Regions from separate parts of the Brevibacillus sp. B_LB10_24 genome, predicted to be linked through region 3. Evidence: riboswitches for the same ligand, from Rfam matches in the RefSeq annotation. Region 3 holds a riboswitch; each other region holds the start of a gene.

Region 1 (4,862 bases), on a different contig from region 3:
GTAAAAAATACGAGTGTTTGGTGGGGAAAAATGAACGAACAGCAAAAGGTTTTCACCCGGCAGGCGGATCTGTTGTTAACAGTGCTGAACCAGCAGCGGCACGACTGGTTAAACCATGTCCAGGTACTGCTCTGTCTGCTCCAATTGGGAAGAGTGGAAGAGGGGACGGCTTACTTGCGCCGCATCACCGAGAAGACCCACCTTGAAAGCGGAATAGCGCGAATCAATTCCCCCCTCCTGTCTGTTTTTTTATTGACGTTCAACGCGCTGCATAGCAAGCTGCAGCTTGAAGTAGAGGCAGATCACAAGGTAAATCTGGCTCGGCTGCAGGTGGATGCAAACGACCTGTTCCACTTCGTCAGCGATCTCGTATTTACCGTGATGAAGCATGTCAGAGAGGATCAGGCAGAACCGGCGAGCTTGCTCGTCTCTTTTCAGGCCGCCGAAGAAACGGCGGTACAGCTTCGCTTCGACCTGGCTGACGGCTTGCCCCAGTCGGCGAAGCCGGACATCCGGCAAATCATCGGCAGGGTGAACGGATTGGGAGCCTCTGTAATGACATCGATACATAGTGAAGCGGAATGGGTAGCGGAATTTCTATTTCCCTGCCAGACGTAATGAGGTGAACGAATGTTTGTCGATCAGGTAAAAATATATGTAAAAGGCGGCGACGGCGGCAATGGCGCCGTTTCCTTCCGACGTGAAAAATACGTCCCATTGGGCGGACCGGCAGGCGGCGACGGCGGCCGCGGCGGCAACGTCGTATTCGTCGTCGATGAGGGGCTGCGCACGCTCATCGATTTCCGCTATCAGCGCCATTTCAAGGCCGCGCGCGGTGAAAACGGGCGCAACAAGTCACAGCACGGCGCAGGGGCGGAAGACCTTGTGGTACGGGTGCCGCAGGGCACGGTGGTCAGCGATGCGGATACAGGTGAAGTGATTGCCGATTTGACCGAACACGGGCAGCGCGCCGTCATCGCCAAAGGCGGCCGGGGCGGCCGCGGCAATATTCGCTTCGCCACCTCAGTCAATCCTGCTCCAGAGATTGCCGAGAACGGCGAACCGGGGCAAGAGCGCAACGTGGTCCTGGAATTAAAGCTGCTTGCCGATGTCGGCTTGGTAGGCTATCCCAGCGTAGGCAAATCGACACTGCTGGCCAGCGTAACCGCCGCCCGCCCGAAAATCGGGGCCTACCACTTTACTACGATCACGCCCAACCTTGGGGTGGTTGACCTCGGAGAACAGAGCTTCGTGCTTGCCGACCTTCCCGGCTTGATCGAAGGGGCTCACGAGGGCGTGGGTCTCGGCCATCAGTTCCTGCGCCACGTCGAGCGTACAAGGCTGATCATCCACGTACTTGACATGGCCGGTTCGGAAGGACGGGACCCGTATGAGGACTACGTGCGCATCAACGAGGAGTTGAAGCGGTACAATGCCCGCCTAGAGGATCGTCCGCAGATCATCGCGGCCAACAAGATGGATTTGCCCGATGCCGAGGAACACTTGGCGCGCTTTAGGGAAAAGGTACCCGATGCCCGGATTTACACGATCTCGGCCGCAACCCGGCAGGGCGTGAACGAACTGATGCGGGCGGCAGCCAACCTGCTCGCCGAGCTTCCGGACAAGCCGGTGCTGGAAGAGGTTGCCGAAGTGGAAGAGCGGGTTATTTTCAAAGCGGAGCCGGAGCAGGCCCAGTTCGAGATTTTCAAGGAGAACGAGGTCTTTGTCGTCAGCGGGGAGAAAATCGAAAGGCTGGCCAAGATGACCAATCTCAACAGCTACGATTCGATTCAGCGGTTCGCCCGGTTGATGCGGTCGATGGGCGTCGATCAGGCGCTGCGTGAGCGCGGAGCCCAAGACGGCGATACGGTTCGCATCGGCGATTTTGAATTCGACTTTGTCGAGTAAGATGCTTTGGCATCTGAAGTGATTGACAAACGGAGAAAATCCAGGTAAGATAGGTTCAATTTCAAGAGAATGACAATTTCATACGACTTCTTATCAAGAGAGGCGGAGGGACTGGCCCGATGATGCCCGGCAACCGATCGGATGCGAAAGCGAACGATACGGTGCCAATTCCTGCAAAGCGACGGCTTTGAGAGATGAGAGGATTTGACTTACGAGATGTAACCAAGCCTTCTTCGTCTGCCGAAGAAGGCTTTTTTGTATCCGTTCAGCCTCCGCGCTCGTTGCCTTCCGTGACGCGGGATGAAGCTGACATGCGCCTGCCCCGGATATCGCCGCCAAACTGATCGAGATCGCTCGGTTTGGCTGGGGGTTGGTTATTGCGGCGCTCCGATTTATCGTACTTGCCTCGTCCGCCCATCTGATTCACCTCGCTTTCTCGTACTGGCTTTTAGTCTGTGCAGAACCTGTCGCAGTCATGTAGGGGCGGAAAAAAGCGGGCAGCGCCCGTTTTCACATGTTTTCTCAATTTGGGGTTGTCACCGGGAGAGGAGTTGGTTATAATGTCCTCTATAGAAAAACAAATGTATTCACATGGAGGACAAATGAGTAAACGGGAAGAAAAGTTTTATTTGATCCGTGCGGACATCCTGCCCGAATCCATCGCAAAGACGATTGAAGTGAAGAAGCTTTTGGATTCAGGTGAAGCGGATACGGTAAACGAGGCGGTTGAGCGCGTCGGCCTCAGCCGCAGCGCCTTTTACAAATACAAGGATGGCATTTTTCCGTTTAACGCCTTGATGAGCGAACAGATCATGACGATTCACTTAACGTTGGATGATCGCTCAGGCGTCCTGTCCAAAGTGCTTCAATGTGTTGCAGAAAACGGGGGGAGCATTTTGACGATCAATCAGACGATCCCCCTGCAGGGAATCGCCAGTGTATCCATGTCGGTCGACATGGCAAAGCTGAAGGTTCCCAGTACCGAGTTTTTAGAAAACTTGCATCGTTTGGACGGTGTCCGCAAAGCGGCGATCATCGGCCGCGGCTGATGGGATGAGGATAGGAGGAAAAGGGATGGAAAAACAAACAGTCAACGTGGGATTATTGGGTCTTGGTACGGTAGGAACCGGTGTAGTTCGCATCATTCAAGGCCATCAGGAAGATCTGCAGAAGCAGACAGGACTCGGGATTAACATACACAAGATCCTCGTTCAGGACAAGGATAAGCCTCGCTCGATCGATACGGTGTCAGAATGGATCACGACGGATGCAAATGAGCTTTTGTCCGATCCGCTGATCGACGTAATCGTAGAAGTAATCGGCGGCATTTCGCCCGCGAAGGAATACATTCTGCAGGCGCTCGAACACGGCAAGCACGTGGTTACCGCCAACAAGGATTTGATGGCGCTGCACGGCGCAGAAATCCTGCAAAAGGCTCAAGAGAGAGGCTGCGACGTCTTTTACGAAGCCAGCGTTGCCGGCGGAATTCCGATTCTGCGGGCATTGGTAGAGGGCTTCTCCTCTGATCGGATCACCAAAATGATGGGGATCGTCAATGGTACGACGAACTACATTTTGACGAAGATGACCCAGGAAGGCGCTGACTACGCCGAGGTGTTGAAGGAAGCACAGGAGCTCGGCTACGCGGAAGCGGACCCTACCTCTGACGTAGAAGGGCTGGATGCCGCCCGCAAGATGGCAATCCTCTCAACCCTTGGATTCAGGGCTTCGGTCGACTTGGCGGAAGTAGACGCCAAAGGGATCAGCAGCGTGACCAAGGAAGACATCGCCTACGGAAAGAAACTGGGTTATGTCGTCAAACTGCTGGGGCTTGCCCGTCGTGACGACGATGAAATCGAAGTGAGCGTTCAGCCGACGATGATTCCCAAGGAGCATCCGTTGGCATCGGTCAACGGCGTATTCAACGCGGTCTACGTGCACGGTGAAGCAGTAGGCGAGACGATGTTCTACGGGCCTGGTGCAGGTGAACTTCCCACTGCGACGGCGGTCGTCTCCGATCTGGTGACGGTGGTGAAAAACAAGAAGTTAGGAGTGAACGGACGCGGTATGGTAGCTCCCTACAAAGAGAAAAAACTAAAAACCGACGATAAAAAACTTTCCAAATATTTCCTGCGCCTGATCGTTGCCGACGAACGCGGGGTGCTTGCCCAAATTACCAAAATACTGGCTGACGCGGACATCAGCCTCGAACAAGTTCTGCAGCAGCCGTACAACGGCGGAAAGCAGGCGGAGATCATCATGGTGACACATGTTGCAGCCAAGAGCTCGCTTGACCAGGTAATCGGCACGTTCAGCGACCTGTCGGTGATCAAAGAAGTAAAAAGCTGCTACCGCGTAGAGGGAGGAAGCGTAGAATGAGCCAGTTCAATTCCAGCGTACCACGTCAATCAGGCATCATCAGCCGTTACCGGGAGTTTTTGCCGGTAACGGACCAGACCCCGGAGCTAACCCTGCATGAAGGCAGCACTCCGTTGATCTACGCTCCCAATCTGTCCAAAGAGTGGGGCGTGCAGCTCCATTTTAAATACGAAGGTTTGAATCCGACCGGTTCTTTCAAGGACCGCGGCATGGTGATGGCGGTTGCGAAAGCGATTGAAGAGGGCAGCACGACGATCATGTGCGCTTCGACCGGCAACACCTCCGCCGCTGCCGCCGCTTATGCGGCACGTGCCGGCCTGCGCTGCATCGTGTTGATACCAAGCGGCAACATCGCTCTTGGCAAGCTTGCCCAGGCGATCGCGTACGGAGCAGAAGTCATCGCCATCGACGGCAACTTTGACGAAGCCCTGAACATCGTCAGGGAGATTACAGAGCGCGAGCCGATCACGCTGGTCAACTCGGTCAATCCGTACCGGATCGAAGGGCAGAAGACGTCCTCCTTCGAAATCTGCGATGCGCTTGGACAGGCGCCGGATATCCTGGCGATTCCGGTG
Region 2 (4,862 bases), on a different contig from region 3:
AGCCGGAATCGGGGGTGCGCTGCGGTCCAATTACGCGGACGCATCAACGGCAAAGCGGCAAGGCATGGCCCGTTGACGGAAACGAAGAGAAAACAAGGGGACGCGGCACTGCATTCGGCATAGGTTAGCACAAAGGAGGGGATGCGATGGAACTATTCGCATTCACGCTTGCGCTAGCTTGCTCGATCATCGCGTACTATCTGGAGCAGAAATGGTGGGTGACGCTGCTTCGCACGACAGACAAACTCGTATTCCTGGCTTGGAAGGCTTATCTGGACGAGGCCGGGATTGAATACAAGACGAGGATTTACAAGACGCTGAATGGAGACGCATTGCAAACCGTTTATTTGTTGAAGGTGCCGGCGCAGGATAAGCTGAAGAGCTCCTTATTCAAGTAAAGAAGCAGGATAAAAGTCATTTGGATACCTCAAAGGTATCTTTTTTTTCCTAAAATTATGGGTGTGTCATTTCAAACTCATATAGTATACTAAGTGGATAAAGTGACAAATTGCGACATATGATGCGGTCATGATGTGAGCGCCAAAAAAGACAGGTGGTACTTTTGAGACGAAAACTAAAACGCATATTTGCCGTGCTGCTTTTGGTGATGATAGCCATTGGGGGCTATTACGGATACAGCTTCTACACGTTTGCAAAAGATATTCAACAGCCCAACATTGTGAAAGACCCGGATTCGGGCAAGAAGCCGAATAAAGAGCAAATTCCTCTCTGGGGCGGGAAAGAACGCGTCAACATCCTGATGATGGGGGTTGATGCGAGGGACCGCAATGAAGTGCCGCGCTCCGACAGCATGCTGCTGGTCAGCATCGATCCTGTCGGCAAGACGTATGATATCTTTTCCATCCTGAGGGATACGTATGTCGACATACCCGGCTACGGAGAATCGCGGATCAATGCGGCGCTGGGACATGGCGGGCCGTCGCTGGCGATGGAGACGGTAAGCCAGTTTACGGGAATTCCCGTCAACTACTACGTGATTACCGACTTTGAAGGGTTTAAGAGTTTGATCGACGCCGTCGGCGGTGTCGATATCGATGTCGAGAAGAACATGTACTACCGGGATCCGGGAGACAAAGGGAAGTACGACATCAATCTGAAAAAGGGACTGCAGCATCTGGACGGGGACAAGGCGCTCCAGTATGCACGGTTCCGCCATGATGCGACGTCCGACTACACCCGGACGGAAAGACAGCGCAAACTGCTGACTGCCCTTGCCGATCAATTGCAGAGCGGCATGTCCGTCATCCAGCTGCCTAACATTTTGGAAAAGGTGAGTCCGTACGTCCAGACCAACCTGACGTCCATGGATATGATCAAACTGGCCGGCCTGTGCCTCACCTTACACAAAGCAGAAGCGGAAGGGTATCAGCTGCCCCAGCCGAATGCTTTCCAGGAAGTGAACCGCGGCGGTTCTGTGCTGCTGCCGTCGATCCCGGATGTGCAGGCTTTCGTTCGGGAGAAATTGCAGCATCAGTCGGCTGATCCTTCGTAGAGTCAGTGGAAAATAGATTTCCATTGACTTTTTCCGGGCATTTCGAATATAATCCATTTTGTATTTAAACGTGAATTCTTAACATGATAACGGAATTCTTCTTATCAAGAGAGGCGGAGGGACAGGCCCTATGAAGCCCGGCAGCCGGCCCATTCAACGGATGGGTGTCGCGGTGCCAATTCCTACAAGATGACGAATCTTGAGAGATGAGAAGGGGCGGATTTGCATACAACCCCTTTTTCATTTTGGAAAAAGGGGTTTTTTTCGTGACAGGAGGTGATGTGGTTGATTCGTTTAGAGAATCTTCACAAGGATTATAGAGTAGACGGAAAAATGGTGCCGGCGCTGCGCGGTATTGATCTTTCCATAAAAAAAGGCGAGATATACGGGGTCATCGGACACTCCGGCGCCGGAAAAAGCACACTGATTCGCTGCATCAATCTGTTGGAGAAGCCCACTTCCGGCCGCGTCCTGATAGATGGAGTCGAGCTTACTGCGCTGGACGACGGGAAACTGCAGCAGCAGCGGCGGCAGATTGGAATGATTTTCCAACACTTCAATTTGCTGTCATCCGCAACCGTGGCAGACAACATCGCTTTCCCGCTGAAGCTGGCAAAAACACCGAAGGCCGCAATCGAGCAGAAGGTGACTGATCTGTTGGCCCTCGTCGGACTGCAGGAGCATCGGAACAAATACCCATCCCAATTGTCCGGCGGGCAGAAACAGCGTGTGGGAATTGCCAGGGCACTGGCGAACGACCCCAAGGTGCTGCTCTGCGACGAAGCCACTTCGGCGCTCGATCCGCAAACGACGAATTCGATTCTCGCGCTTTTGCTGGATATCAACCGCAAACTGGGGATTACCGTCGTACTGATTACGCACGAAATGCACGTCATCCGGTCGATATGCGATCGGGTAGGAGTGATCGACGGGGGGAAGATCGTCGAGTCCGGCAAGGTGGTCGATGTCTTCCTGAAGCCGCAGCATCGCGTAACCAGAGAGTTTGTCGAGCAGGTTGCCGATTCTGTCGAGCTGAAAGAAGCAGTTTCCCACGAAAAGTCGGCGAATGACCGCACGATCATTCGCATCACCTTCTTGGGTGAACAGACCTATCAGCCGATTTTATTCCAAACGATGCAGGAGACGGGGACTTCCTTCAACATCCTGCAGGGAACGATATCCCGCATGAAAGAGACCCCGTACGGTCAGCTTGTCGTTGAGCTGGAAGGCGACGCCGAACGCGGCAGACGGACGATTGAATCGCTGCGAGGGCGCGGGCTTGAAGTGGAGGTGATCTAAAAAATGGAGCAGCTTTGGCAGTTATTGGCAGACATTGACTGGGAAGACATCAGCCAGGCGACGATTGACACCTTGGCCATGCTCGGCTTCTCCACACTGTTCACTGTCGTAATCGGCCTGCCGCTGGGCATTCTGCTGTTCCTCAGCTCGAAGGGGCAGCTGCTGCAAAACCGGTTTTTTTATGCCATTGTATCCTTTATCGTCAACGTCCTTCGTTCTGTTCCGTTTATCATCTTGATGATCCTTCTGATTCCTGTGACCAAGTTTATCGTGGGCACATCGCTGGGGGTAAAAGGCACCATACCGCCGTTGGTCATCGGAGCCGCGCCCTTTTTCGCCCGGCTCGTGGAGACCTCGCTGCGCGAAGTGGACCGCGGAGTGATCGAAGCGGCACAATCCATGGGAGCGTCCAACTGGCAGATCATCCGGAGGGTCCTGCTGCCGGAGTCGCGTCCCGGCCTGATCGCAGGAATCACGATCACAACTGTAACGCTGGTCTCCTACACGGCGATGTCAGGTGTGATTGGCGGCGGCGGACTGGGAGATTTGGCCATTCGCTTCGGTTATCAGAGGTTTCAAACAACCGTCATGATTGTCACTGTCGTAATTTTATTGGTGTTGGTTCAAATCCTGCAGATGCTGGGGGATCGACTGGTGATCCGTTTCAGCCGAAAGTAGGAGTCACAATATATAAATCCTTAAGGGGGAAAAGAAATCATGAAAAAATGGATCGTATCCGCGCTTGCTTTAACGCTGGCACTCTCGCTGTCCGCTTGCGGCAGCAAAAACGAATCTGCACCGGCCTCGAATGCCTCGTCTGGTGGCGATGCCGGAGGGGAAAAACAACAGGAGGTAACTCTGAAAGTAGGTGCTTCCCCGACCCCGCACGCGGAGATTCTGAAGTTTATCCAGCCGAAGCTGAAGGAAGAAGGCATCAATCTGGAGATCAAAGAGTTTACGGATTACGTCCAGCCTAATGTGCAGTTGGACGAAAAGCAGTTGGACGCGAACTACTTCCAACACCTCCCGTACCTGGAGCAGTTCAATAAAGACAAAAACATGGACCTTCAACCGGTCGTAGCTGTACACATCGAGCCGTTTGGCGCCTATTCGAAAAAATACAAGTCCCTGGACGAACTGCCGGAAGGCGCAACCATCGCTCTTCCCAACGATCCGACCAACAACGGACGCGCACTGGCTCTGTTGGAGAAAAACGGCGTAATCAAATTGAAAGAAGGCGTTGGCATTTCCGGAACGGCCAAAGACGTCGTGGAAAACAAGAAAAACGTCAAGTTTAAGGAAGTAGAAGCAGCCATGCTGCCGCGCGTCCTGGATGAAGTAGATCTGGCCCTGATCAACACCAACTACGCCCTGGAAGCCAATTTGAGCCCGACGAAAGACGCACTGGCAGTGGAAGACAAGGATTCTCCATATGCCAACTACCTGGTGGCTCGTCCTGACAACAAAGATTCTGACGCCATCAAGAAGCTTGCAGAAGCGTTGAATACACCAGAAGTAAAGAAATATATCGAAGAGCAATTTAAAGGCGAGATTGTACCGGCGTTTTAATACGGCCCGGCTGACCGCTAGGAAACCCGTTTGCGACAGTTGCAAACGGGTTTTTTCATTTATACACTTTTATCTAGATGTAAAAGAGTATGAAACCTGATTCGACAATATATGATTTTTGGATGAAAAGCAGTATAGTGAAAGCAGAAAGGAAACAGAGGAGATTTTCTCATAATGAATAAGAAAGCTGTTTGGATTGTACTTGCCACCGTAATCGCTATGGTGGTTGTACTTGGTTGCGGGAATATCATTTTTAACAAGCGACAGGTAGCGGCACAAAACGAACTCAGGCTCAATCTCCACAATGAACCGGCTACGATAGACCCCGGAGTGGCAGAGGACCTCATATCGGGCTCCATCGCCCGGGCAGCCTTCGACGGCCTGACGCGTATCGGAGCAGACGGCAAGCCGCACCCGTCAATGGCGGAGAAGATTGATATATCGCCGGATCGCTTGACGTATACGTTTACCTTGCGGGATT
Region 3 (4,862 bases):
CCGGCCAACTCTTCCGGCTTGTAGATCCCGGTCTCGGTCACGATCGCTGTGATCAGTCTGGCCGGGGTGACGTCAAAGGAGGGATTGTACACTTTGATCCCATCTGGCGCCACCTGCTTGCCCAACCCGTGGGTGATCTCTTCAGCCGGCCGCTCCTCGATCGGGATTTCCGCACCGGTCGGCGTGTCCAGATCGATCGAAGAAAACGGAGCCGCGACGTAGAAGGGGATGCCGTGAGCGTGGGCCAATACCGCTACGCCATACGTCCCGATCTTGTTGGCGACATCGCCGTTGGCTGCCACCCGGTCCGTTCCGACGATGACTGCCTGCACCCTTCCTTGAGCCATGACGGTTGCCGCCATATTGTCGCAGATCAGCGTCACATCGATCCCCGCGCTCTGCAGCTCGTAGGCGGTCAAGCGCGATCCCTGCAGGACGGGGCGTGTCTCGTCTGCGTACACCCGCAAATTCCAGCCCCGCTCCTTCGCCAGGTAAAACGGAGCCGTCGCCGTCCCGTAGGCGGCCGTTGCCAGCGAGCCGGCGTTGCAGTGGGTCAGGACCCCGATCCCGTCCTGCAGCAAGGTCAGCAGGTTCTCACCGATCGCGCGGCAGACGCGCTCATCCTCTTCCTGAATGGCCAGCGCCTCCGCCAGGACAGCCTGCTTGATCTCTTCGATCGGCTTGCCCTCTTCCTGCCTGACCCGCGCCTTTACCCGGTCTAAAGCCCAGAACAGATTGACCGCCGTCGGTCGGGAGGAGGCCAGATAGTCGGCTTGTTCTTCGACGTGCCGCCAAAAATCGCCAAAGTTCCCTGCCGTGCTCTCCCTGATGCCAAGGTAGAGTCCGTAAGCCGCAGCCATGCCGATGGCAGGCGCGCCCCGCACCTGCAGGTGGCGGATCGCCTCCCAAACTTGCTGTACCGTCGTCTGCTGCAAATAGACCTCTTCGACTGGTAAACGGGTCTGATCGAGGAGCCGCAGATGATCTCCCGCCCATTCCAGCGGCACCAAACGTTTTGCCGCACTACTCATAAGACTGCCTCCTGTCCAAACGCTGCCGTCACCCGGCATGCGAGATCGCTGATGTCAGTGCTGCCTTTTAACGAGCGGCGCTCCAGGATCAGAGCCTGCCCGATCGCCAGCGCCAGCCGCTCTGCATCGGCCCGGGCCGCATCGTCCTGAATGCTGTTCAGGTCGGCAACTCCGGCCAGCCCGATCACTCGGCGAAGCATCTTGCAGCCGGCATACCCTGCGCTGTCAGCCAGCAGGTTGACCACGTACTCCTGCCAGAATCCTTCTACATGGGCACTGCGCTCTTTTGCCTGGCGATGCCAGAGTTGCACAAATTGCGAGACGAATTCTTCCCAAACGTTTTCCGCCGTCTCCAGGAGGTATTTCCGGTACTCCTTGCGCTGTTCCTGATCGCTTTGCAAGCCGGACTGGGCGGCGTAATTGAGCAGCAGGTTGGCGATCACGGCACCGATGTCAAAGCCGATCGGCCCGTAGTAAGCAAACTCCGGATCGATCACCTTCGTGCTCGTTTCCGTGACGAAAATGCTGCCCGTGTGCAAATCGCCGTGCAGCAGCGCCTCCGCCTTCGTCAAGAAGCCGTACTTCAGATGGGCAATCTCCCGCTTTAATTCCGCGTTGTTCCAGATCGCTTCCACTTCCTTGCGGATCAGCGGGTTAAAATTGTTGGTTGGAGCATCTTCATAAGGATCAGTAAAGACCAAATCCTCCGTGATTTTGCACAATTCCGGATTGATAAACTTCCCTACCAGCGCTTTTTTCTCGAACGGGTCGCAGCCCAGGTCGGAAGTAAAAAACAGCGTATGGGCTATAAAACGTCCGATGTGCTTGGCAAACAGCGGATAGCGGTTGCCCGCGATCAGCCCTTGGCGCATGATCACGTGGTTGCTCAAATCCTCCATCACCGTCAGCGCCAACTCGCTGTCGTAGTGATAGACCAGCGGAACCAGCCCGGGTGCCAGCTTGTGCTGAATCTTCAAAGCTTCACTCTCAATCCGGGACCGGTCCAGCGTCAGCGGCCAAGACTCGCCGACGACTCGGGCATACGGCAGCGCTTGCTTGACGATCACACTCTTATCCGCTCGATCATCTCGGATGTGAAATACCAGGTTCAGGTTGCCGTCGCCAATCTCACGGCTTGTCAATGCGGCATTACGGTCAAATAGATCAGGCAAATTCCTGACGTATTCAACGGCTTCTTGTTCAGACAACGGACGATAAGCCATATCCTCTCTTGCTCCCTTCGGCTGATAATCAATCAAAAATGAAAAAAAACGACCTCTTCCCCGGAGAGAAGAGGTCGTTGTATCCAGTAGTCAACGTTATTCCCCTTATCTTCCAGAATTGTTTGTTTCTGCAGGATTTAGCACCGTGCATTGCGACTGTTGTGATCTGTCGAAATGTCGGTTGCCGGGTTTCATCGGGCCAGTCCCTCCACCGTCTCTGGATAAGGTCATCCAAGTCGTATGTGATTGTTAGTTGAATCTTACACAGTGGAGCAGCATCTGTCAAGATTCTTCCGCACGCATTTCAACTGGCAGCAGCGGGGCGGCAAACTCAGGCTTGACGCTTGCAGTTAAACGTCATATGATTTTACTAGCAACAGCGAAAGTGACAAACGTATACTTCCATAAACTCTTATCGCGAGATGGCTGAGGGACTGGCCCGATGATGCCCGGCAACCGGCGCGCTGCTTTTCATAAAGTGCGAAACGGTGCTAAATCCTGCAGAACCGCATGTGGTGCGGCTTCTGAGAGATGAGAGGAGAACGCTTGGAAACCCTGCCGCCTCTCCTCTCGTAGGCGGTTTTTTTATTGTCTTATATCCGAAAGGAGGCCTGCGCACGTGAATGAGGAACGCATCCTGGTCACCTACTTGACGCAAGCGAAAGATCTGGAAAAAAAGGCTGCTGCCATTGCTGTCGGCATGACCGTAGGCTCGTGGACCGACCTGCCCGCGGCCAAACAAGCGGAACTTCGCCCATATCTCGGCGAGCCGGCCGGCACCGAGCCGCTGTCCGTGCTTGAAAACGGCGAAACCCGCGGCCTGATCACCGTAAGCTACCCGGTTCGCAACTTTACCAAAGACATCCCCTCGCTCTTGACCGGTATATTCGGAAAGCTGTCGATGGACGGAAAAATCAAGCTGATCGACGTCCAGTTCCCGCCTTCCTTTACATCCGCCTTTCCCGGCCCCAAGTTCGGAATTGACGGACTGAGAGAGCTGACAAAGGTTCACGGACGGCCGCTCTTGATGAGCATTTTCAAATCGTGCCTGGGCCTTCCTTTTGACGACTTGAAAACGCAATTTCGCGCACAGGCGCTAGGCGGCGTCAACCTGATCAAGGACGATGAAATCTTCTTTGCCGACGACCGCGCCCCGTTCCTCGAACGCATATCCGCTTTCGGGCAAATCGCCAAAGAAGTCGAGGCAAAGACCGGCAAACCCGTTCTCTACGCTGCCAATCTGACCGGCCCGAGCCACCAGCTGCCGGAAAAGGCAAAGCGGGCGGTCGAAGCGGGAGCCACCTGCCTGTTGTTCAACGTGTTGGCATATGGCTTTGACGTGCTGCACCGCCTGGCTGCCGATCCCGACATCACCATCCCGATCATGTCCCATCCGGCATTGGCGGGAGCCTATTACCCTTCGCCCGACTACGGCATCGCCACGCCGCTTTTGCTGGGCAAACTGATGCGGCTGGCCGGCGCCGACCTGGTCTTGTTCCCGTCGCCGTACGGCAATGTCGCCCTGGATAAGTCGGATGCGCTCAAACTGGCAGACAGTCTGACGCAGCCGCATCAGACGTTGAAGCGTCCCTTCCCTGTGCCGTCTGCGGGGATTCATCCCGGCCTTGTGCCCCAGCTCTATGCCGATTTCGGCGTCGATCAAGTGGTCAACGCAGGCGGCGGTATTCACGGCCATCCGGGCGGTGCCACTGACGGAGCAAAAGCGTTCGTCGCGGCGATCGATGCTGCCGTCAGCGGAATTTCCCTCGAGGAAGCTGCCAGACATTCCGAACCGTTGGCGATCGCGCTAGAGAAGTGGGGTGGCGCCAAGTGAGCAAGCAAATTATCCTGTTCTGCGACTTTGACGGCACGATCACGGAAAAGGACAACATCGCTGCGATCATGCGCCGTTTTGCCCCGCCGGAAGCGGAACCCCTGATGCAAAAAATCCTGACGCAGCAGATGAGCATCAGAGAAGGAGTCGGCCAATTATTCGCCATGCTGCCTTCTGCTTTAAAAGATGAGATCGTTCAGTTTATCGTCAAAGACGCGAAGATTCGCCCAGGTTTTGAACAGTTCGTCCGTTTTTGCGACGAGGCGGGCATTGAGCTTTTGATCACCAGCGGCGGCATCGACTTTTTCGTCTACCCCATCCTCGCCCGCTTCCAGCTGGAAAATCGGATTTACTGCAACGGCAGCGATTTTTCGCAGGATCGGATCACGATTACCTGGCCGCACCGCTGTGATGAACACTGTTCCAACGACTGCGGCATGTGCAAAACAGCGATCATCCGCGGTTATGATTCCAAGCGTTATCAGCGCATCGTAATCGGAGACAGCATTACTGATCTGGCGGGGGCAAAAATCGCCGATTTTGTCATCGCCCGCTCTCTCTTAGAACAGAAATGCCAAGAGCTGGGCTTGCCTTACCAGCCGTTCGCGACGTTTTACGATGTGATTCATATTCTGCAAAACTTGCAAACAATTGAGGAGGTGAAACTGTCATGATGACAACGACTACTCTCGAACAGCGCACAGATGCTTTTCGGCGTCTGGACGAGGCGAAGCTGAACTTCGCCAAACGTGACTGGTTTCCCGGGACCAGCGG

Evidence for each region. A riboswitch is a leader RNA that binds a small molecule or an ion and turns the genes downstream of it on or off. The one in region 3 is predicted to bind S-adenosylmethionine.
Region 1: it holds a riboswitch for S-adenosylmethionine, as region 3 does, so the genes downstream of both, ACI7RC_RS09795 (ACT domain-containing protein) here and mtnK (S-methyl-5-thioribose kinase) in region 3, are expected to answer to the same signal.
Region 2: it holds a riboswitch for S-adenosylmethionine, as region 3 does, so the genes downstream of both, ACI7RC_RS17410 (methionine ABC transporter ATP-binding protein) here and mtnK (S-methyl-5-thioribose kinase) in region 3, are expected to answer to the same signal.

What each region holds. Positions count from the first base shown of each region.
Region 1 covers NZ_JBJQOQ010000008.1:57,652-62,513, forward strand. The annotation lists gene ACI7RC_RS09780 (Spo0B domain-containing protein) at 31-618, shown strand; gene obgE (GTPase ObgE) at 631-1,908, shown strand; SAM riboswitch class I at 1,996-2,109, shown strand; gene ACI7RC_RS09790 (hypothetical protein) at 2,174-2,335, opposite strand; gene ACI7RC_RS09795 (ACT domain-containing protein) at 2,511-2,957, shown strand; gene ACI7RC_RS09800 (homoserine dehydrogenase) at 2,983-4,287, shown strand; gene thrC (threonine synthase) at 4,284-4,862, shown strand, end outside.
Region 2 covers NZ_JBJQOQ010000020.1:5,567-10,428, reverse strand. The annotation lists gene ACI7RC_RS17425 (calcium-translocating P-type ATPase, SERCA-type) at 1-76, shown strand, start outside; gene ACI7RC_RS17420 (hypothetical protein) at 147-398, shown strand; gene ACI7RC_RS17415 (LCP family protein) at 608-1,513, shown strand; SAM riboswitch class I at 1,612-1,726, shown strand; gene ACI7RC_RS17410 (methionine ABC transporter ATP-binding protein) at 1,799-2,812, shown strand; gene ACI7RC_RS17405 (methionine ABC transporter permease) at 2,816-3,490, shown strand; gene ACI7RC_RS17400 (MetQ/NlpA family ABC transporter substrate-binding protein) at 3,530-4,381, shown strand; gene ACI7RC_RS17395 (peptide ABC transporter substrate-binding protein) at 4,556-4,862, shown strand, end outside.
Region 3 covers NZ_JBJQOQ010000013.1:1,240-6,101, forward strand. The annotation lists gene mtnA (S-methyl-5-thioribose-1-phosphate isomerase) at 1-1,031, opposite strand, end outside; gene mtnK (S-methyl-5-thioribose kinase) at 1,028-2,254, opposite strand; SAM riboswitch class I at 2,357-2,482, opposite strand; SAM riboswitch class I at 2,664-2,792, shown strand; gene ACI7RC_RS13565 (2,3-diketo-5-methylthiopentyl-1-phosphate enolase) at 2,874-4,088, shown strand; gene ACI7RC_RS13570 (2-hydroxy-3-keto-5-methylthiopentenyl-1-phosphate phosphatase) at 4,085-4,762, shown strand; gene ACI7RC_RS13575 (methylthioribulose 1-phosphate dehydratase) at 4,759-4,862, shown strand, end outside.